DNA from 4 places in the Pseudoalteromonas sp. CF6-2 genome. Region 2 is predicted to be linked to each of the others. Evidence: predicted binding sites of a transcription regulator. Region 2 holds the regulator's gene; each other region holds the start of a gene.
The links. The regulator sigma-54, encoded in region 2, starts transcription at its own class of promoters, with help from an activator protein. The targets are predictions, from matches to a motif close to GTTGGCACGNNNNTNGNNT.

Region 1 (6,221 bases), 900 kb from region 2:
CCCTTATCTTGATTGGTATGTAGGTATTTTAATTCCGACCAGCATGATTGATGAGCCTGTCAATGATGCGGTAATGACAACCACAACATCAGTGTTCATTATTCTTACGATTATCATTGCAATGATCTTTTGGGCTACGCAAATGATCACCAAACCGCTGACTAAACTAACTTACATTATGCGTGATATCGCCTCAGGAGATGGCGACCTGACACAAAAAATTGATATAAAAAGTCACGATGAAGTGGGCCAATTAGCCCTGCATATGAACACCTTTATTGATAAATTGCGTGCAATGATGCTCAATACTGCAGCACAAGCGGAGCAGTTAAGCCAAGCAGCTTCACAGCTAAAAACAGTATCTCAAAAGACCAATGATGAAATTCAACAAGAAAAGCGACAAGTAGACAGTGTTAGTGCAGCTGTCACTGAAATGGCCTCAACAGTACTCGAAATTTCGCGCAATGCACAAAATACCAATAATGCAGCTGAACAAGTACAAACCATTACTGTTGATGGCACAAACCGTTCTACACAGGCTCAATCAGTCATGACCGCATTGGCAAGCCACATTGGTGAAGCGTCTAAAGTCGTTGCTGGTCTTGAGCAAGAAAGCGGTAATATTGGTGCCGTCATCGATGTAATCAACTCTATTGCAGAACAAACTAATTTACTGGCCCTTAATGCTGCCATTGAAGCAGCGCGTGCAGGCGAGCAAGGTCGAGGTTTTGCAGTGGTTGCTGACGAAGTACGTTCATTAGCTAGCCGTACGCAAGAGTCAACAGATGATATTCGTAATATGATCAGCAGGTTACAGCAGAGTGCTCAACAAGCATCCACGATGATGCAACAAGGGCAAGAACGCGCTGAGGGCTCTGTTGAACAAACACAAATTGTACTGACAGCACTGCAAGACATCGCACAATCAGTGACAAACGTACAAGATCAAAGTCATCAAATTGCGACCTCTACGGAGCAACAAACAGTGGTGGCAGAAGATATCAATAACAGCCTTGCGGCTATTAATCATTTAGTGAATAGCACAGCAGATCATGCTCATGAATTGGCTGATGAAGCCCGTGATTTGAATGAATTAGCAGTGTCACTAAATAGAACTGTTAATCAGTTTAAATTATAAAGATAAATTGCTGATGTGATTAAAAACCCGATATCACCTGAAGATGATAATATCGGGTTTTTATCGTCAGCCTTCCCTGTTACCTGTGGTGCAACTGCTTTCGCATGATCCATAAAGTCTTGCCACTGCTGCTTATTCCATAAAGCAACTCCTTGCTGATCCGTTCCTTGTTTTGATTGCGTTTGTACTTGTTCCATATAGTCACCTCCTTACGCTAGCTTCATCCATTTTAGGTTCCTTACCATTTGCTGCTCCTTAGCAATTATCCTTTCACCTTTTCCATAAAGCGTTGCCATTGTGCGCTTGTCCATAACGCCTTGTTACTTCCTTGCTTTCCATTGTGCTTTGCTACGTTTTCCATTATGTAACTCCTTGCGGTTTATAATCCGTTACTCCTACAGCGTTTCCTTGCTGTGCTCCTAAATCATCCTTGTGTGCAATTATCGTTTAGCAATAATATACACAGCATGAATCAAGCCTGGAATGTACCCTAATAGAGTTAAAAGAATATTAATCCAGAATTGTGCACCTAAACCTACCTGTAAAAATACACCTAATGGGGGAATTAAAACTGACAATATAATGCGAATTAAATCCATGATTCACTCCTTGAAAATAAAATAAAAACCCAGCCAAAGCTGGGCTTTCATTAATTACTTATTATTCAGCAACAATCGTTAATTCATCGATTACTTTGCGAACATCTTCAGCATTTTCTGCAATGCTTACTGCAAGTTGTTTTTCAGCTTCAGATTCAACGGTACCTTTAAGGGTTACAACACCATTATCAGTATCTACATCGATATCAGTACCACCTACTTCTGAGTTAAATAGGAAGCGTGTAGTAATTACAGTGCTGATTTTTGCATCTGTTAAGTCACTTTCAGCTGAGTCGCCCATATCTTTTTTGGCGTGCTTAGTCTTCATGTCTTTTACAACTGTAAGCTTGTTTTCAACATCAGTTACGCCGTCTAAGCTCAGTACTAGCTCTTCCGCTAATTCTTTATCAAGCTCACTTTTCACTTTACCAGTTAGTACAACCTTGCCATTTTTTACATCTGTGTTGATATCAAAGTTGTTTAGATTTGTGTTCATTAAAAGAACAGTTTCTGCCTTACCATCAATCCAAGCATCTTTACTTTCATTTTCCCAGCTGCTTGCCTGAGCTGACATGCTAGTAGCACCAATAACTAACGCGGCAATCATAGACTTGTTGAATGTATTCATAATCTTTCTCCTTTTGATTAAAGACGAATTAACTAATGCGACTTTAATGCCAACTATTTAACCCTTATATATCAACACCTTATGGATTTAGTCATATAATGGTTATATTCTTCTCGGTAACAATTTACAGGCTGCTCGGTAATAAGTTCACAATGTTGCAAAAATGACCAATTAGTTGCAGATAATATTAATCTATGGTTAATTTAACGAAGTTACTAACAAGCCAAAAAACACAATACATTGATTTTTATATAAATAAACTTTGGCCTGAGCTTTGCTACATATCCAATAACAGAACAATCACTTTATAATTACAACAGGGAACTACCATGGCCGTTAAACTTGAAGATCGCCCAATCGATCAAGTAAGAGAAGAAGTCATCGATCAACTCATTTATAACTACAGTCATGCCGTTATTTCAGCTGAGGCATTTGAACGCCGACTAGATCAAGCAATGTCAGCCACCAGCAACGAAGTACTTGTTGAGCTTGTTGCTGACTTAGCGCTAAAAGCTGATACTGATTACAAATCACATAAACATGCTCAATTTAAACCTCACTACAGTCATAGCAATGATAATGAAAACTTACAGTTACGTAGTATTCTTGGTTCAAATGAACGCAGCGGCCAGTGGCTTGTGCCAAAAGAAATTCACCTCACAAACTGCCTAGGTTCAATTGAGCTCGACTTTAGTGAAGCGATTTTCCAGCATCAGCATGTCACTATTTACGTAAACTGTATTTTAGGTAACGACGAGATCTACGTGCCTGAACACGTTAATGTGGTATCTAAACTGTTTAGCGTTATTGGCAGCGTAGAAAACAAGTCAGTTGCTCTAAATAAAGGTCAGGGCCCAACCATTACCATTGAAGGTAACGTATGGCTAGGCTCAGTGGAGATCAAAGTAAAGCGTACCATGAAAGAAAAGTTCATCAGCTTTGCCAATAGCCTAAAAGCCAGTTGGAAAGAAATGAATAGGGTGCAGTAAAAGTTGCGAGGTATTGTAGGCGCGATTTTACATCGCGCAATAGGTAACCAATGACGCGGGGTCAACCCGCAGCTACAACTACCGCGCGACATAAATTTCCCGGCAACATCAAAGATCATTATTCCTTTCACTTGGAATATCACTGAAATACTCTACAAACTCAACTTCAAAACCTGCGGGGTCGATAAAGTAAACATTTTTTCGGTATGGATTTTCTGGACCCCGTTTATCAATTTCATAACCGGCTGAAACAAGACGTTCAATGACGGCGTTAATGTCGTTTGTCACATAAGCAAAATGGGCAAGGCCAACTTGATGACCCGCTAAATCACGATTTTCATCTTCACCGTTATCACTCAGTGCAAGGTATTGGTAATCATCACCAAAGTGCAGCCATTTGCGTGGTTTGCCAGACCATGTGCTGTCACCTTGACTACGCACACGCCAGTGCGGGAATGCGACTTTATAAAAGTGCAGCATGGCATCAACATTACTAACAACAAGGTTTACGTGTTCTAAATACATGGTAGTTTTCCTTTTTATTTTTAAACTGCCACCAAGATAAAACCTCAAGTTAAGTTTAGGTAAAGCGTTTTTTCAAATAAAAAAGCCCCACTAAAGTGAGGCTTTTAAAAAATGATTAATTATTGATGAATTAACTACCCGCAACCTGCATTTGTTCAATTAATACAGAGCCTGTTTGAATACCGCCACGACGCTCAATGTCACCACCTAAGCCAACGACCGCTTTAAACATATCTTTTAAGTTACCAGCAATTGTGATTTCACTTACAGGATATTGGATTTCACCATTCTCAACCCAGAAACCCGCTGCGCCACGTGAGTAATCACCAGTCACCGTGTTCACACCTTGACCCATAAGTTCAGTTACCAATAAGCCTGTGCCCATGGTTTTTAATAGCGCTTTCAAATCGGCATGGGTTTGTTCAACTAGCCAGTTATGAATACCACCAGCATGACCCGTTGGTGCCATCGATAGTTTACGCGCTGCATAGCTTGCTAACAGGTAAGTTTGCAGCTCACCACCTTGAATAATTTCACGATCGACGGTTTTTAAACCTTCAGCATCAAACGGTGAAGACGCTAAACCTTTTAATAAATGCGGGCGCTCAGAGATATTCACACAATCGCTAAATACTTTAGTCCCTAGGCTATCAAGCAAGAAACTCGATTTACGATAAAGCGCACCACCGCCAATCGCCGACACTAAATGACCGAATAATGAATTGGCAATATCTGCTCTAAAGATAACAGGCACTTTCATAGTACCGAGCTTTTGGCTATTAAGTTTAGCCAAGGTTTCTGTTGCCGCTTCGAGGCCCACTTTTGCAGCGTCGTTTAAATCATCTTTATGGCGCGCTACGGTATACGCAGAATCGCGCTGCATTTGCTCGCCTTCTTTACCAATCACCATAGTGCTAATGCTATGACGCGTGCGCGGGTAACCTGCAACCATGCCATGGCTGTTACCATAAACACGTAAACCTTGGTGAGAAGAAAAACTCGCCCCATCTGAATTGACAATACGCTTATCGGCGTTTAATGCCGCCTGCTCTGCTTGATGACAAAGTTCAATACCTTGCTCTGGGCTTACTTCCCACGGGTGGTATAAATCTAAATCGAGTGGCGCAAACTCAAGTAGCTCTTTATCAGCGATTCCATTGTATGGATCATCAGAAGTGAATTTTGCGATATCAATGGCTTTTTCGACCACTGTACGTAATGTTTTAGGGTTTAAGTCGGCCGTTGAAGCAGAGCCTTTGTTATTACCCACATAAACACTGATACCTAAGCCACCGTCTTGGTTAAACTCTATTGTTTCAACTTCGCCCATGCGCGTGCTGACAGACAAACCTGAGGTGCTCGACATCGCCGCTTCTGCTGCAGTTGCACCGAGCTTTTTTGCATGCTCTAGCACTTCGCTGACCGCGTCTTTAACTTCAGAAATGTGTTGATAAATAGGATCTTTCATCTTGTGTGTCCTAGGTTCTGCTATTTTTTATAGTGTAACGAATGCTAACACACTGCGAGACGTGCATCAGCTAATATTAATCATTAACTAAATGACGTATAATAGCCAATAGTTAAGTTTACTGAATGAGCATCCTTATGGCGAAGAAGAAAAAGCCACTTATCGAAGAAGAAATTATTTACGTATCAAAAAGCGAATTAAAACGTGAAGCCATGCAATATCATGGTCTGGGTGCTGAAATCGCAAAAATGCCGAAAAAGCAACGTGATCGTTTACCGCTCAATCACGATTTAAAAGAAGCGTTAGTTGTTTCTGATAAAGTCAGTGATAAGAGTGATGCTTACCGCCGTAACTTAAACTACATCGCCAAAGTATTACGTACCACAGAAAACGTGGACGAAATTCAGGCCATGATTGACATCATGCTGAACAAAAATAACCAAGCTGATGTATTAATGAATAAAATCGAAAAGCTTCGAGATGATTTAATCAAGCAAGGTGATGACTTAATTAATCCAACGATTGAGCAATATCCAGCACTTGAGCGCCAAAAAATGCGCCAGTTAGTGCGTGGCGCTGCCAAAGAAGTCAAAGCAGAAAAACCAGCTAAGAGTTACAAAGAATTATTCCAGTATCTGAAAGATGCAATTATGGTTTAAATCCCTTCGCGCGAAATAAATTTCACGCCTACATCAATCGTAGCCGTCATGCTTGCAGGGCGCGTTTGAAACACCACACAACCTGAAACCTTTGCGCGAAATAAATTTCACGCCTACAGCAATCGTAGGCGTCATGCTTGCAGAGCGCATTTGAAACGCCACACAACCTGAAAACTTTGCGCGAAATAAATTTCACGCCTACATCAATCGTAGGC
Region 2 (6,221 bases):
GCGCGGTTTTACTGCCGATGATTTTGCTTTATCTCACCCGGGGGGAAGCCTAGGTAAGCGCTTATTACTGAGCCTTGAAGACGTCATGCATACTGGCAGTGCCACACCTATCGTTACCGAATCCCAAAGTGTTAAAGATGCACTAATAGAAATGTCAGCCAAAGGCCTCGGTATGACAGCTATTGTCGATGAAAACAAAAAGCTTGCAGGTCTGTTTACTGACGGTGATTTACGCCGTATTTTAGAGCAACGTGTCGATATTCATAACACATCGATTAGCCAAGTAATGACGCGCTCATGCACCACCGCACATGCTGATATGCTCGCTGCGGAAGCATTGAATATTATGGAACGAAAACGCATTAACGGTTTAATAATAATCGATGAAAGTAATACACCGATTGGCGCACTTAATATGCAAGACCTTTTAAAAGCAGGGGTACTTTAAAGATGACGTTTGCCGAGCTTTATCAGCCATTAAGCACCGATGTAAGCCAACGTGCTCAGAAAATAAAACTACTCATTTGCGATATTGATGGCGTTTTCTCTGATGGCCGTATTTACTTAGGAAATAACGGTGAAGAACTCAAAGCGTTCAATACCAAAGATGGCTTTGGTATTAAAGCATTAATAAATAGTGGCTTTGAGGTTGCGGTTATTACAGGGCGACATTCACAAATAGTTCAGCAACGCATGACTAGCCTAACAGTACAACACATTTATCAAGGTCAAGAAAACAAGCTTATTGCGTATCAAGAATTAAAAGACAAACTGACTTTGAGCGATGAGCAAATAGCCTATATCGGTGATGATGGCCCTGATTTACCTGTCATGGAAAAAGTAGGCTTTGCGGTTGCTGTAAACGATGCTCACCCACTTATAAAAAGACTCGCTCATTACACCACCATGTTACCCGGAGGGTTTGGCGCTGTGCGAGAGCTTACAGATTTATTAATGCTGGAAAACGCGAAAGCGTTAACAACTGATGGAACCAGCGCATGAATATAGCCCGTATTTTACTGAGTATTGTTTTTGTTTGTTGCATGATCTGGTTATGGTATCCGTACTTTAGCCAACCAACAGGCGCAATAAACAGTGAAGACGAGATAATCGCAACACCGGATTACACCGCCATTGCGCTAAAGCAAACGGCGTATGATGAGCAAGGTAACATCAGCCATAAAGTCGCTGCGGCTAAAATGGAGCTATACCAGCAATTAGGGTTTACTTTTTTTGAACAGCCTATTTTTACCATTTATGGGGATCAACAGGTTTGGCAGGTGAAAGCAAAAGAGGCTACCTTGTACGAAAACGATCAACTTATTTTTGAAGGTGACGTTGTTGCAAAAAATCTAACTCATAATGGCATGATTGAAGATATCAACGCAGAAAATATCAATGTTGATATTGAAAAAATGACTATGTACTCAAAACAACCTGTTACATTAACAGGCCCAAACTTAAAGATTACCGGTAAAGGTTTAAAAGCTGATTTAAAAGCCGAAATCGTCGAGTTAACTAACCATACACGAACCATATACTATGACCAATAAACTTAAAAAATTACTTCTAATCCCAAGCTTATTGATTGCGTTTTCAAGCGCTGCTGCAGACCAAGCGGGTACTCCTATCAGCATTAGCTCAGATCGCCAAGTAGGTCAGTTAAAAAATGGAGTCGGGATTTTTGAAGAAAATGTAGAAATAACCCATGGTAATCGTCGTATTACCGCAGATCGCCTAGAAGCACATGCTGGTGAGGTTGATGGTACTGTTTCACTTATCATTGCCACAGGTAAGCCAGCCTACTTTGAAGAAAAACAAGAAGATGGCACGGTTATGAGCGCCAGTGCAGACGAAGTACGTTACGATGTAGCAAAGCGTTTACTCACTTTAGTTGGCGATGCACAAGTGACACAAGCAGGGCAAAAAGTCAGTGCAAAAAGTATAACTTATGACATGGAACAACAACTCATTAGTGCTGAAAAAGACGAAAATTCAACGGATCGTGTGCATACAATCTTAGTGCCTGTTGATAATAAAAAAGATGATAAAGGCCAGCCATGAGTACATTAAAAGCAGAGCTGTTAGCAAAGAGCTATAAAGGCCGCCAAGTTGTCAAAAATGTGGGACTAGAAGTCGAAGCTGGCAGTATTGTTGGCCTACTAGGCCCTAATGGTGCAGGTAAAACCACCACCTTCTACATGATTGTTGGGCTAGTGCCAAGCGACAAAGGTAAAATTAGTATTGATGACAACGACATCACTTTATTACCCATGCACAATCGCGCTCGATTAGGTATTGGCTATTTACCCCAAGAATCATCCATTTTTAGAAAGTTGACGGTCTACCAAAATCTGATGGCGATTCTTGAAACACGTAAAGATCTTAAAAAACAGCAACGAGAAGAAACACTCAATAACCTGCTTGATGAATTTAGTATTCAGCACATTCGAGATAGCCAAGGTATGGCGCTATCAGGAGGCGAGCGTCGCCGTGTTGAAATCGCGCGAGCATTAGCCGCAGATCCAAAATTTATTCTGCTAGATGAGCCTTTTGCTGGTGTTGATCCAATTTCAGTGTTAGATATAAAGAAAATTATAGAGCATTTGAAAAACCGTGGTATCGGTGTACTAATAACTGACCATAATGTTCGAGAAACCCTTGATGTTTGTGAAAAAGCCTACATTGTTTCTCATGGGGAGCTAATTGCATCAGGCACGCCTGAACACGTATTAGCAGACCAAACCGTACGCGATGTTTATCTAGGCGAGCAATTCAGGTTGTAACCAATACACCACCGACTAGAGCATCTGCTAGACTTACAATAATGACAACATATTGATATTGACTCAAATTAGTATCAATAAATGATTTAAAAAGGATTGTTAGGGATACATGAGGCAATCATTACAGCTGCGCATGGGCCAGCAACTTACAATGACTCCACAACTGCAACAAGCCATTCGCTTATTGCAACTTAGTACATTGGATCTCCAGCAAGAAATACAAGAAGCGCTTGATAGTAATCCTCTACTTGAAGTGGAAGAAGCGGATTACAGTGAAGACGTAATCGGTAAAAACGAACAAAAATCTGACTCTGATGATTCACAAGTCACTGCTACGGCAGAAGAAGCACCAAGTGAGTACGAGCAAGAAAGCAGTGATGCACTCAATAAAGATACCGTTAGTGACGACCTAGCAATGGACGTCACGTGGGATGAGTACATGAGTGCAGCTCCTTCAACCTCTTCAGGGCCAATGCCAGAAGATGAGTCTATTTATCAAGGTGCGTCAACCGAAACTCTCCACGAATATCTGATGTGGCAACTACAGTTGACCCCATTTAGTCCAACTGATGAAGCAATTGCTGTTGCTATAGTCGAAGCTATTGATGACTCAGGTATTTTAACCGTCAGTTGTGAGGATATTGTTGAAAGCTTTAATCAAAACGATGATGAAGAAGAAGAAATAGAACTTGATGAAGTCGAAGCGGTCCTAAAAAGAATACAGCTATTTGATCCTGTCGGCATTGGTGCTCGCAGTTTACAAGAGTGCCTATGTATTCAACTTCGTCAATTCGATGCAGATACACCTTATTTGGCTGAAACTAAAATGGTTTTATCTGAGCACATCGAATTATTAGCAAGTCGCGACTATCGTACTTTGATGAAAAAGACTAAGCTTAAAGAAAACGAGCTAAAAGAAGTCATGACGCTTATCCATAGCTTGAACCCTAAGCCCGCGGATAGCATCGTACGTGAAGAGTCTGAATACGTCATACCCGACGTATCAGTAAAAAAAGTAAAAGGTCGTTGGGTCGTTGAGCTTAACCCTGACTGTATGCCAAAGATCAGAGTGAATAGCCAATATGCGGCTATGTCACGCTCTGTAAAATCAAGCAGCGACAGTCAGTTTATTCGCTCTCATCTGCAAGAAGCTAAGTGGTTTATTAAAAGCTTAGAGAGCCGGAATGATACTTTATTAAAAGTAACGAACTGTATTGTTCAACAACAACAGGCTTTCTTTGAACACGGCCCTGAGGCGATGAAACCGATGGTGCTAAATGATGTCGCTGAAATGGTCGAAATGCATGAATCGACGATTTCACGGGTTACAACGCAAAAATATATGCATACCCCAAGGGGTATTTTTGAGTTGAAATATTTCTTCTCAAGCCACGTCAGCACAGAAAATGGTGGCGAGTGTTCATCAACGGCAATACGCGCTTTAATCAAAAAGCTTATTGCCGCAGAAAACTCAGCGAAGCCATTGAGTGATAGTAAGATTGCAGATATATTGGCTGAGCAAGGAATTAAAGTAGCTAGACGTACAATTGCAAAATACCGAGAGTCTCTAGCAATACCGCCGTCTAATCAGCGTAAAAGCTTGATTTAGACGTTTTACATAGAAGGAAAATGCTTATGCAACTAAACCTAACTGGTCGTCATGTAGAAATCACAGATTCATTAAAAGACTATGTAAACACCAAGTTTGCGAAACTAGAAAGGCATTTTGATCATATTAATAATGTTCATGTCATTTTAGACGTAGAAAAATTAAGTCAAAAAGCAGAAGCAACTTTACATGTAAACGGAGGCGAACTGTTTGCCTCTACAGAGCATCAAGATATGTACGCGGCCATCGACTCGCTAATTGATAAGCTTGATCGCCAAGTAATTAAACACAAAGAGAAATTAGCTCGACACTAAATTATGAAACTTAGTTCACTTACTAGCCAGGACTGCAGCAAAGCTGCGGTCCTTTTTAATAGCAAAAAAAGAATTCTCGAATTTATCAGCGAACTCGCTCATGAGCAGCTTCCTCATCTATCGCAGCAAGATATTCTTAATGCTTTACTCAATCGAGAAAAATTGGGGAGCACAGGAATTGGTAGAGGTATTGCTATTCCGCATGGTCGTATGTCAGGTGCTGATAAACCGCATGCGTTTATTATAGTGAGCGAATCTCCAATTAACTTTGATGCAATTGACAACCGCCCTGTTGATATTTTTGTTGCACTCATCGTACCTGATGGAGACTGCCAACTTCATTTAAAGACCTTATCAACAATTGCTGATAGACTAAAAGACAAAGAATTTTGTAAACAGTTACGCAGCGCTAAAACCGATCAGGAACTGTTTCAAGTTATTGCATCAGAGGCATAAATGGAATTAATTATTATCAGTGGCCGTTCTGGCTCAGGTAAATCAGTCGCTTTACGAGTCCTTGAGGATCTTGGTTATTATTGCGTTGATAATATTCCTGTAAACCTATTACCTTCGCTAGTGCGCAGCGTCTCTGATAATTACGACAAAATAGCAGTCAGTATCGACGTACGTAACCTGCCAAAAGAGCAACAAGAATTTAATGATATTCTTGAATACTTGCCAGGTTTCGCCAATCCAACCTTATTTTACCTTGATAGTGATGATCAAACACTCATTAGACGTTTCTCTGAGACAAGACGTTTACATCCGCTTTCTTTAGATTCTTTACCACTCGATTTAGCAATTAAGCAAGAAAAAATACTGCTCGATGTACTAATTACCCGCGCCGACTTTATGATCGACACAACGGATTTAAGTGTACATCAGCTAGCAGAGTCAATTCGTGAGAAGATTCTCGGTAAAAAAGACAAAAAGCTTATTATTACCTTTATGTCATTTGGCTTTAAGCATGGTATCCCGAAAGAAGCTGACTATGTATTTGATGCACGCTTTTTACCAAACCCACACTGGGAGCCAGATCTTAAGCCACTTACGGGTCTCGACCAACCAGTTAAAGATTACCTTGCAAGCCATAGCATAGTGCAAAAATTCACTTGGCAGATTCAAACCTTTGTGCAAACGTGGTTACCACACCTTGAACGTAATAACCGCAGCTATTTAACGATCGCAATTGGCTGCACAGGTGGACAGCATCGCTCGGTTTACTTAGCACAGACGATTGGTGAAAGTTTCGCGAAAAGCCATGCAAATGTAAAAATTCGCCATCGTGAGCAAGACTTATAATAAGGGCTTTAACATGTATGCTGAAAATACGTTTTTAATTCAAAACAAACTTGGCTTACACGCTCGGGCAGCAACTGTACTTGCACAACTTGCACTTCAATTTGATGCTAAAATTATGTTATATCAAGATGACAAAGAAGCTGAAGGTGACAGTGTACTTGCTCTAATGTTATTAGAAAGCAGCCAAGGTAAAGAAGTACGCGTTGTATG
Region 3 (6,221 bases), 560 kb from region 2:
ACTCGCCGGCAAAGTTATGCCAAAACCATTGAGCATGGCTTTAAAGCTTTGTTCAGTAAAACGGCTTTGCTCACCAGTACCTGGCAAACCAACAACCAGACCATAGCCAACTAATTGGTTAGAGCGAACACCTTCAACCATAGAGACATCTTTAACCCGCTCAGCCTGCACACTAAACTGCAAACTAAGTAAGCAAAGTGCGATGATGTATTTAACCCCATTCATGATGTGTTACCTCTAAAAAGGAAAAAGTGAACTGCTGAAGAATCGTGAAAGCCACCCAGCACTTTGCGACTCTTGCATTTGCCCTTTTCCTGAATATTGAATTCGTGCATTCGCAATGCGATTTGATGTGACTGTATTATCGGCAGTGACATCTTCAGGGCGAACTAAGCCTTCTAAACGAATAAATTCTTCGCCTGTATTTAAGGTTAACCACTTTTCACCGCGGATCACTAAATTGCCATTAGGCAAAACGCGCATTACATTGACGGATATATCACCAAATAAGCTATTAGACTGGTTTGACTTTGAATCGCCTTTAAACGATGAACCTGAGCCAATGCCAAACTGGATGCTATCTCCGCCTATATTAACTGGGTTTCCACCTAAGCCGATAACCGGATCTAAGCTGGCATCCGTTTCTTTATCTGTTTCAGTTTTTGCCGCTTTCGATGCTTGCGTAGACTCTTGCAACTTAACAGTAATAATATCGCCTGTTCTGAGTGCTTTTTTATCTGAATACAGATCATTTGACAGATAACTATCAAACAATGAACCTGTTGGTACCATTTGTTCAGCAGAAGGCTCTGGATACATAGGTGCATAGTAAGGGTCATCCTGAACCACATGGTGGTTCTGTGTTGACATACAACCACCTAACATAAATGCTGCCGATGTGACTAAGATAATATTACGCATGCGACCCCCTACCCATTAAAGCTGCTGATTAATATAGCTAAGCATTTCATCAACCGCTGAAATCACTTTTGAATTCATTTCATAAATTCGTTGCGTTTCAATCAGATTAACAAGCTCTTCGGTTACATTAACGTTCGACGTTTCAAGTGATCCTTGAACCACAGTGCCTAAGCCATCAATACCTGGATTACCTTGCACAGGCGCACCACTTACAGCGGTTTCTGTATACAGGTTTTGCCCCATCGGCTCTAAACCCGACGGATTAATAAAATCACTGATTGTAAGCTGACCAATCACGACATTTTCTGCTTGTCCTGCCACCCGCACGGATACTTCACCGTCTTGTGAAACAGTGATTGATTGTGCATCGTCAGGAACATTCATTTCAGGCTGAATAGGGAAACCCGCACCAGAGGTTACAATTCGGCCATCTTCATCGGTTGTAAATTGACCATTACGTGAGTAAGCAATATTTCCATCTGGCAGTTGTACTTCGAAAAAGCCGGGGCCTGAAATCATCCAATCGAGTGAGTTTTCGGTAGTAAGCATGTTACCTTGCGAAAAGTTCTTTTGGTTTGCAACTACTTTTGCACCCGCACCAAGCATTAAACCTGATGGCATCTCAGTATCTTGTGATGAGCGACCACCAGGCTGATTGATATTTTGATATAGTAAATCTTCGAATACAGCACGGCTTTTTTTATAGCCTACCGTACTGGCATTCGCGAGATTATTTGAAATCACCGAAATATCGGTTTGTTGGGCATCAAGCCCTGTTTTACTGATCCACAATGCAGGATTCATAATTCTACCCTCTCAGTGCTATTAAACGATGCGTAACAGCTGATCTTGACGTTCATCAATCTCTTCCGCTGTTTTCATCAATTTAACTTGTAATTCAAATTGGCGTTGATGGCTGATCATATCGACCATTTCATGTACAGGATTCACATTGGACATTTCAAGTGTGCCTGATAACACCTCTACATTTTCTGACACATCACAAAAGGTACATTGACCATTCACTAAGGTCTCTGGTTTTGGCCGAAATAAGCCATCATTACCTTTTTCAAGTTGCGTGTTGTCAGCCTCAATAACCTTAAGTCTGTCAACGACTTCTAAAAAGTTTGCTGGCGCACCTTGAGGTCGAACTTGTATAGAACCATCAGAACTAAATTCAACTTTTTCAATCGGCAGTGGCAAAATAATCGGACCACCTTCGCCAATAACTTGACGTCCATGGCTGGTCATTAATGCGCCATCGGGAGTAATGTTTAATGTGCCGGCTTTTGTATAAGCTTCGTTACCTGAGGCATCTTGAACACTTAGCCAACCTCTATCGCTCAATGCAACATCAAGATCGCGCCCAGTCTCAACATACCCACCCGACTCCATATTTGAGCCAGGTCGCTCTTGCATAGAAAACACGCGTGTAGGCATGCCTTCACCAAATGCTTGCATAGAGCGGGCTTGTGCAAAATCAGCTTTAAAGCCAGTGGTGTTAGCATTCGCTAGGTTATTAGCCTTTAGGGCTAGACCTCGCATACTTTGCTTAGCACCCGACATGGCAATGTAGACCATTTTGTCCATAACATTGACTCATTAAAAATACGATATTTGATAAATGCAATAACAGTGCCAAAGTAAAATTGACGCCTTATTTAAGCGCCTATGGAATGTAAAGCTCTCTGTTGTAGCGGTGTGGGCCTATATGACTAAAATGAAAAAGGCTGCCTATTAAAGAGCAGCCCTTGTGTCGGATTGAGTTGAAGATCCGCTATTATTAACGGATCTGTAAGATATTTTGTTGCAGTGTTGAGTTCACTTCAAGCGCACGCGAGTTTGCTTGGAAGTTACGCTGTGCACTAATCAAATCAACTAACTCAGTTGTTAAGTTCACGTTTGACTGCTCAAGAGCAGAAGAATTCACAGTACCAAGTGTACCTGAACCTGGCTCCCCAGCAATAGGCTCACCAGAGGTTAAGCTTTTCTTCCACGATGTATCGCCCACTTGTTGTAAGCCTTGTGAATTAGAAAAACGAACCATGGCAACTTGCCCTAGGAATGAGGTATCACCATTACTGTACGAAGCAACAACCTTACCATCTGTGCCAATATCAATACCTGCTAGGCGGCCCACTGTTGCGCCATCTTGTTCAAGTGCTTTCACTTCAAAGCGGCTGGCATACTGGGTTGGTATTTTATTCGTAGTACCTGCTTCATCACGCCAGTTAATATTAACGTCTTCAGGGAAACTCGCACCATTTGATAATAAGTCAGATAAACCAACCCCAGCACCCGCACCATTTGGGATAGAAAGTGGGTTGAAGGTAGCATCTGTGTTTGGTGCACCATTTGTGTTTAATGGCAAACCACTTGAATCAAATTGAAATGTCGATAATGGTGTGTAAGGTGCTGCTGTTTCTTCAACACCTGCTGGGCTAAATGATTTCTCATCAAGCGTAGCATACACTTGCCACTCATTGTCATTCCCCGTTACAGTCGCATCTGTTTTAACAAAATAAAGCTGTAATACGTGCGGCTCACCCAGTGAGTCATATATCGTTGTCGATGTCGAACTGTTATACGACGCACTTGTCTCAGGATCAAAAGGCGTCACTGTTGGCGTAGTAGAACGTGAATCTAGATTGAACGATGAATACACGTTATTTGTTGAACGCGGCGAGCCTGATGAGTCTGGGATTTGAATAGCTGAAGAGGTACTTAAGCTCACTGACGTTGTATCGCCTGTTGCAGGGTCCACAGGGAAACCTTGTAAGTAGTTTCCTTTAGCATCAACAACAAAGTTATCTTTATTTAGCTTAAAGGCACCAGCGCGCGTATAAGTAAAATCTTGAGCACCTAGCTCTTGGCTCATCGCGAAATAACCTTCACCAGTGATGGCTAAATCAAGCGAGTTATTAGTAAACTGTAGTGACCCCTGATGGAACTGTTGAGCCACCATGGTTGTTTGCACACCGTCACCATTTTTAGTTCGACCTGAGCTAAACACTGAAGATGCATATACATCTGCAAATTCAGCTCGTGATTCTTTAAAGCCTGTCGTATTAACGTTCGCAATATTATTTGCTGTTACATCTAAATCTTTTTGCGCGGCAGCAAGTCCGGTTAATGCAATATTGAAGCTCATAATTCACCTCTAAAGTGTCAATCTGTAGCACTTGGCTAACTAATTAATCTGTATAATTAAGCGATTTCTGCTACATCAGTTAGCCTAACCGCGCCTTCTTTAGTATTTATAATAATGCCGCTCGAACCATTAATGTTGACACTCTCAATGTTCTTGAAAGTCGCTATCGGTAAGCTAGTATAGTCACCATTAACACTTCCCTCGGCTTTGATTTTGTACTCGCCAGGAGGCAAACGTTCACCATCTTCATTTTCGCCATCCCATTCAAAACGAATTGCACCAGCAGATTGCGCACCTAACTCAATGGTTCTGACAAGTTGGCCCGATTCGTCTTCAATACGTAGTGTTAACTTATCTACCGGTTTTTCTGCAACAACAGATCCTTTAGAAACACCCGTTTCATTTAAATCCAACATATTTGACTCAAGCAACGCTTGTTTACCCACTAAAGTAGATGCTTGTAGTGCCGAGTTAGATGTCATCGAAGCCGTAAGGGATTCAAATTTACTATTAAGATTTGAAATACCTTCTGCCATGGTAAAGTTTGTCATCTGAGCAATCATTTGATCATTGTCAGCGGGCTTACTCGGATCTTGAAACGATAACTGCTGAGTTAATAACGAGAAGAAATCTTCTTGTGTTAATGTGTCATCTTTCTCTTCTGTTTTCGTTTGATTGTCTTGCCAACGTAAGTTATCTAAATACGTGGATGACGCACTGCTGATGTCGTTACTCATAACTTATCCTCGGTTACCGCTGCCCAAGCAACAGTGTTTTACTTAACATTTGCTTTGCTGCATCAGCAACTTGCACATTTGTTTGATAAGAGCGAGAGGCAGAAATCATATTAGCCATTTCTTCTACGACGTTAACATTAGGCTTGTAGATATAACCGTTTTCATCTGCACTTGGATGATTCGGGTTATATTCAATTTGCAGGGGCTTGTCGCTCTCTACAATACCCAGTACTTTAACGCCAACAGAAGAGCCCTGAGGATTGCTTTGTGATGCTGACGCTTTTGTTAGTTCAGCGGCAAACACAGGATGGCGCGCTCGGTAAGTCTCATTTTGACTTGAGCTAATCGTATTTGCATTTGAGATATTACTCGCCGTGGTATTTAAACGCACATTTTGTGCACTCATCCCCGTACCTGAAATATCAAAAACATTATATAAACTCATGATTAAGCTCCTTGACTACCGAGGGCTTTTTTAAGGCCTTTAATTTTACTACTCATAAATTGCAGGCTTGCCTGATACTCTAATGAGTTTTGTACATACAAGTTTCGTTCCACTTGTATATCAACAGAGTTACCATCACCTGTATCTGCTTGATTTGGCGTGCGAAACATTTCTGAGTTACCAACAAAACGACTACCACCCGCAAGGTGTTTCTCGTTTGTACGTACCATAGTGTTGCCGCTTTGTTGGTTGCTTTTTGCCGCTTTTAATGCAGATGCAAAATCCACATCTTTTGCCTTGTAGCCCGGCGTATCAGCATTAGCGATATTCGTCGCTAATAACTCAGCACGTTGTGAACGGATCAACATTGCATGGGGGTGAACACCGAATGCTTTATCAAAACTGATAGCCATAACCATCTCCAAAAATTTGACTCTGCGTAGCATAATGCAAAAGATAAGCCAAAAATTAAGGGGGCTATAAATATGGTTATAACTAATTGAAAATAAATAAAATATAGCAACCTAATCGTTAGGTTGCTAGGAGGGAATTATTTCTTCTGGTAGATGATACCTGGATTACAACGTACCATATCAAAACTATCACTTAAACCTGCCATTGACTCAGATGCACCTAAAAATAAATAGCCTTTAGGGTTAAGTGCCTGCGCAAATTGCGCAATAATTTTTGCCTTAACCTCTGGTGAAAAGTAAATCAGTACATTGCGGCAAAAAATAATATCAAACTTGCCCATCAAGGCATAAGAATCTAATAAGTTTAGATGCCTAAAACTGACCATTTTTCTTATTGGATCAACCACCTGCGCCATACCATTGCCACTATCCTTAAAGAACTTTTGCCGCCTTTCCATCGACAAGCCTCGTGCGAGGGCAAGTGAGTCGTATTCTGCATTCTTACACATATCAAGCATAGTATTTGAAATATCAGTACCGATAATCTGCGCACC
Region 4 (6,221 bases), 710 kb from region 2:
TATGTAACCTCTTGTTACTTTTTAATGATTTATCTTAAATCTTATTTTGCTAAACTCGTGGCAAAGAATAAAAAGTAAGCATGTTATGCATTTAAAAACACTTCCTACACTTATCGCCGCTGCACTTTTAGCAGCTTGTAGCCACTCTAACACTGTTAATGTTATTGCTGGCGAAGGTACGATTACCCCGTTAAAAACCGAAGGAGAGCAGGCTGGTCGTTACCATAACCTTTACCCCGGTGAAAAAGAGTACCCAACAACCTGCACCGACAATTGCTATGAAACGTCTGAGCTGCTTGTATGCAACGACAGCAACTCACAATGCCACTATCAAGGCGAACAAATAGTACCTAAAGTCGATTCAGGCTTTACAGTTCGCTGGTTAGGTCATGCAGGCTTTTATATTCAATCACCCAGTGGTGAGCAGTTGCTGTTTGACCCCGTTAAGGATCAGTTTGATTCACCTGTAGACTTGGCCTTCAAACTCGCAGGCGGTATCTATCGCAAACCTGGGGCTTGGCCAACGCAAACAGAGCTTGATGGCCTAGATGCGGTGATGTACTCACACATCCATTATGATCATTTTAACAAAGCGGATATAGAAGAAATTGGCAATGGTCCACGCTATTTAGTGCCTTTAGGATTTGCAGATAATTTTCCTACCGGTGGTTTTACTATCTCAGAGATGGCGTGGTACGCAAGTACCAAGATTAATGATTTAACGATTCATGCCGTGCCAGCTCACCACTTTAGCAGCCGTATCTTAGTGCCTTTCATTTATGAAGATCACAATAAAGATTTATGGAATGGTTGGTTACTCGAACAAAACGGAAAAACCTTATTTTTTGCTGGCGATACCGGTTACTCGAAACATTTTCGGGATATTAAACAAAAATACGGCGAAATTGATGTGTGTTTGATGCCGATAGCGTCCTATTACCACCAAGAAAGCGGCAAATGGTACCGCTATGTACACACAACACCTGAAGATGCGTTAAATGCAGCTGAGGAGCTAAGCTGTAAAGTGATGATCCCATGGGGGTATGGTAACGCAAGCTGGCAAATGGGCGACCATTCTAGTCACTCTGCATTGCTACGATTACTGCATATGCAAAAAGACATGAGCAGCCAAGTACCCGTATATATACTGAATGAAGGTGAGCAAGTGTCACTGTAGTAAAACCTTGCCCCTATCAATCTAACACACCAAAACGGTTAGACTTTCGTCTCTTTTATTAAACTATGAAGTAAGTCTAATCGTTTATGTAATTGTTTATCTGCATAGTATTGGGCAATACTTACATTAAAAATCATTAGTAAAATAAAGTAGAAAACAGGCTGGTCAATCGTTTCAGGAAAGAAGTATTGCACAACTAAAAGCGTGAAAATAAAACTTGCATACTTACTGATAATAGACCACCACTTAGGTCTGAGCGCATCTATTTTCTCATTGATGGATTCATTACGCTGCATCTGAGAAAAAGCAATTTGCGCGTCCACTTGATCCTTGTCCATTAAATCGATTCCTTTGTTTTTGTAGGCAGTCTTATTTTACAAGTTAAGAGTTGTCACTAGAAGCTCTTTATTTTAAAAGCCTAAAAAAACCGCCGTATTTTTCAATACGACGGTTTTTATATTTTTTAAAACTAAAAGACGTTATTAATCTTTAGCTTGACGGCTCGCACGTTTACGGTCACTTTCAGTTAAGTGACGTTTACGAATACGAATGCTCTCAGGTGTTACTTCCACTAACTCGTCATCATCGATGAACTCAATCGCTTGCTCAAGCGTGTAGTTTAGTGGTGGCGTTAATGTTTGCGCTTCATCAGTACCTGATGCACGAACGTTTGTAAGTTGCTTACCTTTAAGTGCATTTACTGTTAGGTCGTTGTCACGGCTATGAATACCAATAACCATACCTTCGTAAACTTCAACACCGTGACCGATGAATAGCTTACCACGGTCTTGTAAGTTAAATAATGCATTAGTAAGTGCTTTACCCGTTGCGTTCGCAATCATTACACCATTCTTACGCGCACCAATAGTACCGCCTTTATGTGGACCGTAGTGATCGAATGTATGGTAAAGAAGACCAGAACCAGAGGTTAATGTCATAAATTCAGTTTGGAAACCAATTAAGCCACGACTTGGGATCATAAAGTCCATACGTACACGGCCTTTACCATCTGGAGACATGTCTGTTAGTTCACCCTTACGAAGACCAATTTGCTCCATGATAGAACCTTGGTGCTCTTCTTGACAGTCGATTGTAAGTGTTTCGTATGGCTCTTCTTTTTGACCATCAACTTCACGAAGGATTACTTGTGGACGAGATACAGCAAGCTCGTAACCTTCACGACGCATGTTCTCGATTAAGATACCTAAGTGTAACTCACCACGACCAGAAACACGGAAGCTATCTGGGTTATCAGTTTCTTCAACACGTAGTGCTACGTTGTGTACAAGCTCAGCTTGTAAACGCTCAAGGATATTACGTGAAGTGACGAATTTACCTTCTTTACCAGCAAATGGTGATGTGTTTACAGAGAACGTCATTGTTACTGTCGGCTCATCAACGCTTAGTGGTGGTAATGCTTCAACGGTATTTACATCACAGATAGTATCTGAGATTTTTAACTCACCAAGACCTGTAATTGCAATGATGTCGCCTGCGCCCGCAGATTCTGCTTCGTGACGCTCAAGACCTAAGTAACTCATTACTTGGCCAACTTTACCGTTACGCTTAGTACCGTCTGCACTCACAATCGTTACTTGTTGGTTAGGACGAACAGTACCACGCTTGATACGACCTACACCGATAACACCGATGTATGAGTTGTAGTCAAGCTGAGAAATTTGCATTTGAAGAGCACCTTCAGGATCGGCATCCGGTGGAGATACTTCGTCAACGATCATCTGGAACATAGGTTCCATGTTGTCAGATGGCGTGTCTAAATCCATTGTTGCCCAGCCGTTGATAGCTGATGCATAGATTACTTTAAAGTCTAACTGTTCATCAGTTGCACCTAGGTTATCGAATAAATCGAAAACTTGGTCCATAACCCAGTCAGGACGTGCACCTGGTTTGTCGATTTTGTTGATAACAACAATCGGCGTTAAACCTTGTGCGAATGCTTTTTGCGTTACGAAACGCGTTTGTGGCATTGGACCTTCTTGAGCATCAACAAGTAGTAATACTGAGTCAGCCATCGAAAGTACGCGTTCTACTTCACCACCGAAGTCGGCGTGTCCTGGGGTATCTACGATATTGATATGGTAGTCATTCCAAGAGATAGCTGTATTTTTAGCTAAAATGGTAATACCACGCTCTTTCTCAATGTCGTTTGAGTCCATTACGCGCTCTTCGTTACCGCCGCGCGTTTCTAATGTGCCTGATTGCTCAAGCAGTTTATCAACCAAAGTTGTTTTACCGTGGTCAACGTGGGCGATAATCGCTATATTTCTTAACTTTTCGATGCTCATATTTTTTCTCAGAGAAATTGAATCTCATTGATCCTGCAAGATCTACGCACTCATCTGAGTTTTCACCAGATGTCCCAGCATAGGATTTAAAAGGGCGCATATTATCCCTTAATAATGGCATGGATGAAAGTTTATCCAATGTAAATTTATAAACTTTCTTCAAGCTTTTTCTAAGTATCTGTTTTATAAATGACAAATTTATGAACTTTGTTCATTTCAAACAGTAAGAATTGGCGAAATTCTGAGTTATGAGCCATATTTTCAGAGTAAATCAAGCTCAGAGTTCATTTATTAGGTATGCTCAATTTCTGTGCATTTGGCATTGTGAAAAAGCAATGCACCACAATGAAACTTTTACGCACCAAAGTTGTGCAAATAGTTTTAACAAAACCCTATTCTATTTTTTTTTATAAGCCTAAACAACATGTTAAAAATATGGCATGAAATCAGCTTATATAAAACAAAAGCAATAATGCAGCAAAAATAAAACCCAACAATTGGAGGACACATGTCACAATCGGTTTTAGATTTTATCAAAGAAAATGACGTTAAGTTCATTGATTTACGCTTTACTGACACCAAAGGTAAAGAACAGCATGTTTCTATTCCTCATCACCAAATTGATGAAGAGTTCTTTGAAGACGGCAAAATGTTTGACGGTTCTTCAATTGCTGGCTGGAAAGGCATCAATGAGTCAGACATGGTACTAATGCCTGTACCTGAATCTGCTAAAATGGACCCATTTTCTGAAGAAGCTACTTTAATCGTACGTTGTGACGTTGTTGAGCCTTCAACACTTCAAGGTTACGAGCGTGATCCACGTTCTGTTGCAAAACGCGCTGAAGAATACATGCGTTCAACAGGTATCGCTGATACTGTTTTATTCGGCCCAGAGCCAGAGTTCTTCCTATTTGATGATGTAAAATACAAATCAGACATGTCTGGTTCTATGTACAAAATTGATGATATCGAAGCTGCATGGAACTCAGATAAAGACTACGAAGGTGGCAACAAAGGCCATCGTCCAGGCGTTAAAGGTGGTTACTTCCCATGTTCACCTATTGATTCATCACACGACTGGCGTTCAGCTACATGTTTAGTTCTTGAAGAACTAGGCCAAGTTGTAGAAGCTCATCACCATGAAGTTGCAACTGCGGGTCAAAACGAAATCGCAACACGCTTCAATACCATGGTATTAAAAGCAGACGAAATCCAAGAGATGAAATATGTTATCCATAACATGGCTCACCTTTATGGTAAGACAGCAACCTTCATGCCTAAGCCTCTTGTAGGTGATAACGGTTCTGGTATGCACTGTCACCAATCTTTAGGTAAAGATGGCGTAAACATCTTTGCTGGTGACAAGTACGCGGGTCTTTCTGAAGAAGCACTTTACTACATCGGTGGTATCATCAAGCACGCTAAAGCAATCAACGCATTCGCTAACGCGTCAACTAACTCGTACAAACGTCTAGTACCAGGCTTCGAAGCACCAGTAATGCTTGCATACTCTGCACGTAACCGCTCTGCTTCAATCCGTATCCCTGTGGTACCGTCTGCAAAAGCACGTCGTATCGAGGTACGTTTCCCAGATCCAACAGCTAACCCATACCTAGCATTCTCAGCAATGCTTATGGCTGGCCTTGACGGTATCAAAAACAAGATCCACCCTGGCGATGCTATGGATAAAGATTTATACGACTTACCAGCTGAAGAAGCTGCTGAGATCCCACAAGTTGCCTCTTCACTAAGCGAAGCACTTGCTTCTTTAGACGCTGACCGTGAGTTCTTGACCCAAGGTGGTGTATTCACTGACGATCTAATCGATGCATACATCTCACTGAAGAACAAAGAAGTTGAAAAGCTTAACATGACAACTCATCCAGTTGAGTTTGAAATGTACTACAGCGTGTAATTACGCTGTAGCAGAATTATCTATATCAGATAATAAATGTGTGTTCTCAAGCCCGCTTTGCGGGCTTTTTTAATGGTAATTCGACGTATTCTCCTCTACAGTTTTAAATAGATTAAGAAATGCAGGGTTGCAGAGTGAAAAGCATAACTTTATTGTTAGCAGTACTAATTTTTGTTAGTACTTTTAGCCATGGTACCGCTCAGAAGAAAGTGTATTCGTGGAAGGATAGAAATGGTGTTTTAGTCTTTTCTGATACACCACGTCCAGGCGCAACTGAAGTAAAGCTAAATACGCAAAATCTCACTATGCCAGCGACCGATACGAGCATTCTAGATAGCAGCCCGAACGTTACACCGGTTAATTTTAAAGTGACAATAGCCTCACCTGAAAATGAAGCCACCGTTAGAGAGAATACTGGTTCCGTTTATGTAACAACTCGTATTAGCCCACGCTTTGCAACAGGCTTTAAGGTACAACTCCTTGTTGATGGCACTCCTTTAGGTGTTGCCAGTAGCAGTACAACCTTTGCACTAAGAGAAGTCAATCGAGGCGAACACACACTGCAAGCTAAGCTTTTTAATGAGAATAATAAACTCGTTTCGGTTAGCCCAGTAAGCACCTTTTTTATGCATCGAGCATCTGTATTAAACAGCAATTAACTTTTTAAAATAGATACCTCACAATGCAGAATGGCTGTGCTAAGCTATGCTCAATCGCAACGCACTAAAATGGTGCAAACATGCTCAGTAATACTCCCTTCGACTCAGAAATACTCGACAGTATCTGGAAAAATTTAAGTACTGCCGTTATCTTGCTCGACCGA

Region 1: the regulator sigma-54 is predicted to act here: its motif matches at 2,627-2,645, upstream of L3Q70_RS01870 (LiaF domain-containing protein).
Region 3: the regulator sigma-54 is predicted to act here: its motif matches at 2,546-2,564, upstream of L3Q70_RS11885 (flagellar basal body rod protein FlgF).
Region 4: the regulator sigma-54 is predicted to act here: its motif matches at 3,918-3,936, upstream of glnA (glutamate--ammonia ligase).

Annotation. Positions count from the first base shown of each region.
Region 1 covers NZ_CP091442.1:385,932-392,152, reverse strand. Annotated here, with positions in the region: gene L3Q70_RS01890 (methyl-accepting chemotaxis protein) at 1-1,138, shown strand, start outside; gene L3Q70_RS01885 (hypothetical protein) at 1,123-1,335, opposite strand; gene L3Q70_RS01880 (YqaE/Pmp3 family membrane protein) at 1,579-1,737, opposite strand; gene L3Q70_RS01875 (BON domain-containing protein) at 1,799-2,365, opposite strand; gene L3Q70_RS01870 (LiaF domain-containing protein) at 2,695-3,354, shown strand; gene L3Q70_RS01865 (VOC family protein) at 3,463-3,879, opposite strand; gene pmbA (metalloprotease PmbA) at 4,010-5,347, opposite strand; gene yjgA (ribosome biogenesis factor YjgA) at 5,485-6,006, shown strand.
Region 2 covers NZ_CP091442.1:3,108,946-3,115,166, forward strand. Annotated here, with positions in the region: gene L3Q70_RS14360 (KpsF/GutQ family sugar-phosphate isomerase) at 1-448, shown strand, start outside; gene kdsC (3-deoxy-manno-octulosonate-8-phosphatase KdsC) at 451-1,002, shown strand; gene lptC (LPS export ABC transporter periplasmic protein LptC) at 999-1,553, shown strand; gene lptA (lipopolysaccharide transport periplasmic protein LptA) at 1,543-2,064, shown strand; gene lptB (LPS export ABC transporter ATP-binding protein) at 2,061-2,786, shown strand; gene L3Q70_RS14385 (RNA polymerase factor sigma-54) at 2,896-4,395, shown strand; gene hpf (ribosome hibernation promoting factor) at 4,422-4,709, shown strand; gene ptsN (PTS IIA-like nitrogen regulatory protein PtsN) at 4,713-5,165, shown strand; gene rapZ (RNase adapter RapZ) at 5,166-6,011, shown strand; gene L3Q70_RS14405 (HPr family phosphocarrier protein) at 6,025-6,221, shown strand, end outside.
Region 3 covers NZ_CP091442.1:2,549,616-2,555,836, forward strand. Annotated here, with positions in the region: gene L3Q70_RS11870 (flagellar basal body P-ring protein FlgI) at 1-225, opposite strand, end outside; gene flgH (flagellar basal body L-ring protein FlgH) at 238-921, opposite strand; gene flgG (flagellar basal-body rod protein FlgG) at 937-1,725, opposite strand; gene L3Q70_RS11885 (flagellar basal body rod protein FlgF) at 1,747-2,511, opposite strand; gene flgE (flagellar hook protein FlgE) at 2,705-4,072, opposite strand; gene L3Q70_RS11895 (flagellar hook assembly protein FlgD) at 4,129-4,809, opposite strand; gene flgC (flagellar basal body rod protein FlgC) at 4,823-5,254, opposite strand; gene flgB (flagellar basal body rod protein FlgB) at 5,257-5,667, opposite strand; gene L3Q70_RS11910 (protein-glutamate O-methyltransferase CheR) at 5,805-6,221, opposite strand, start outside.
Region 4 covers NZ_CP091442.1:197,489-203,709, reverse strand. Annotated here, with positions in the region: gene L3Q70_RS01005 (MBL fold metallo-hydrolase) at 86-1,177, shown strand; gene L3Q70_RS01000 (hypothetical protein) at 1,216-1,515, opposite strand; gene typA (translational GTPase TypA) at 1,660-3,483, opposite strand; gene glnA (glutamate--ammonia ligase) at 3,992-5,398, shown strand; gene L3Q70_RS00985 (DUF4124 domain-containing protein) at 5,533-6,057, shown strand; gene glnL (nitrogen regulation protein NR(II)) at 6,138-6,221, shown strand, end outside.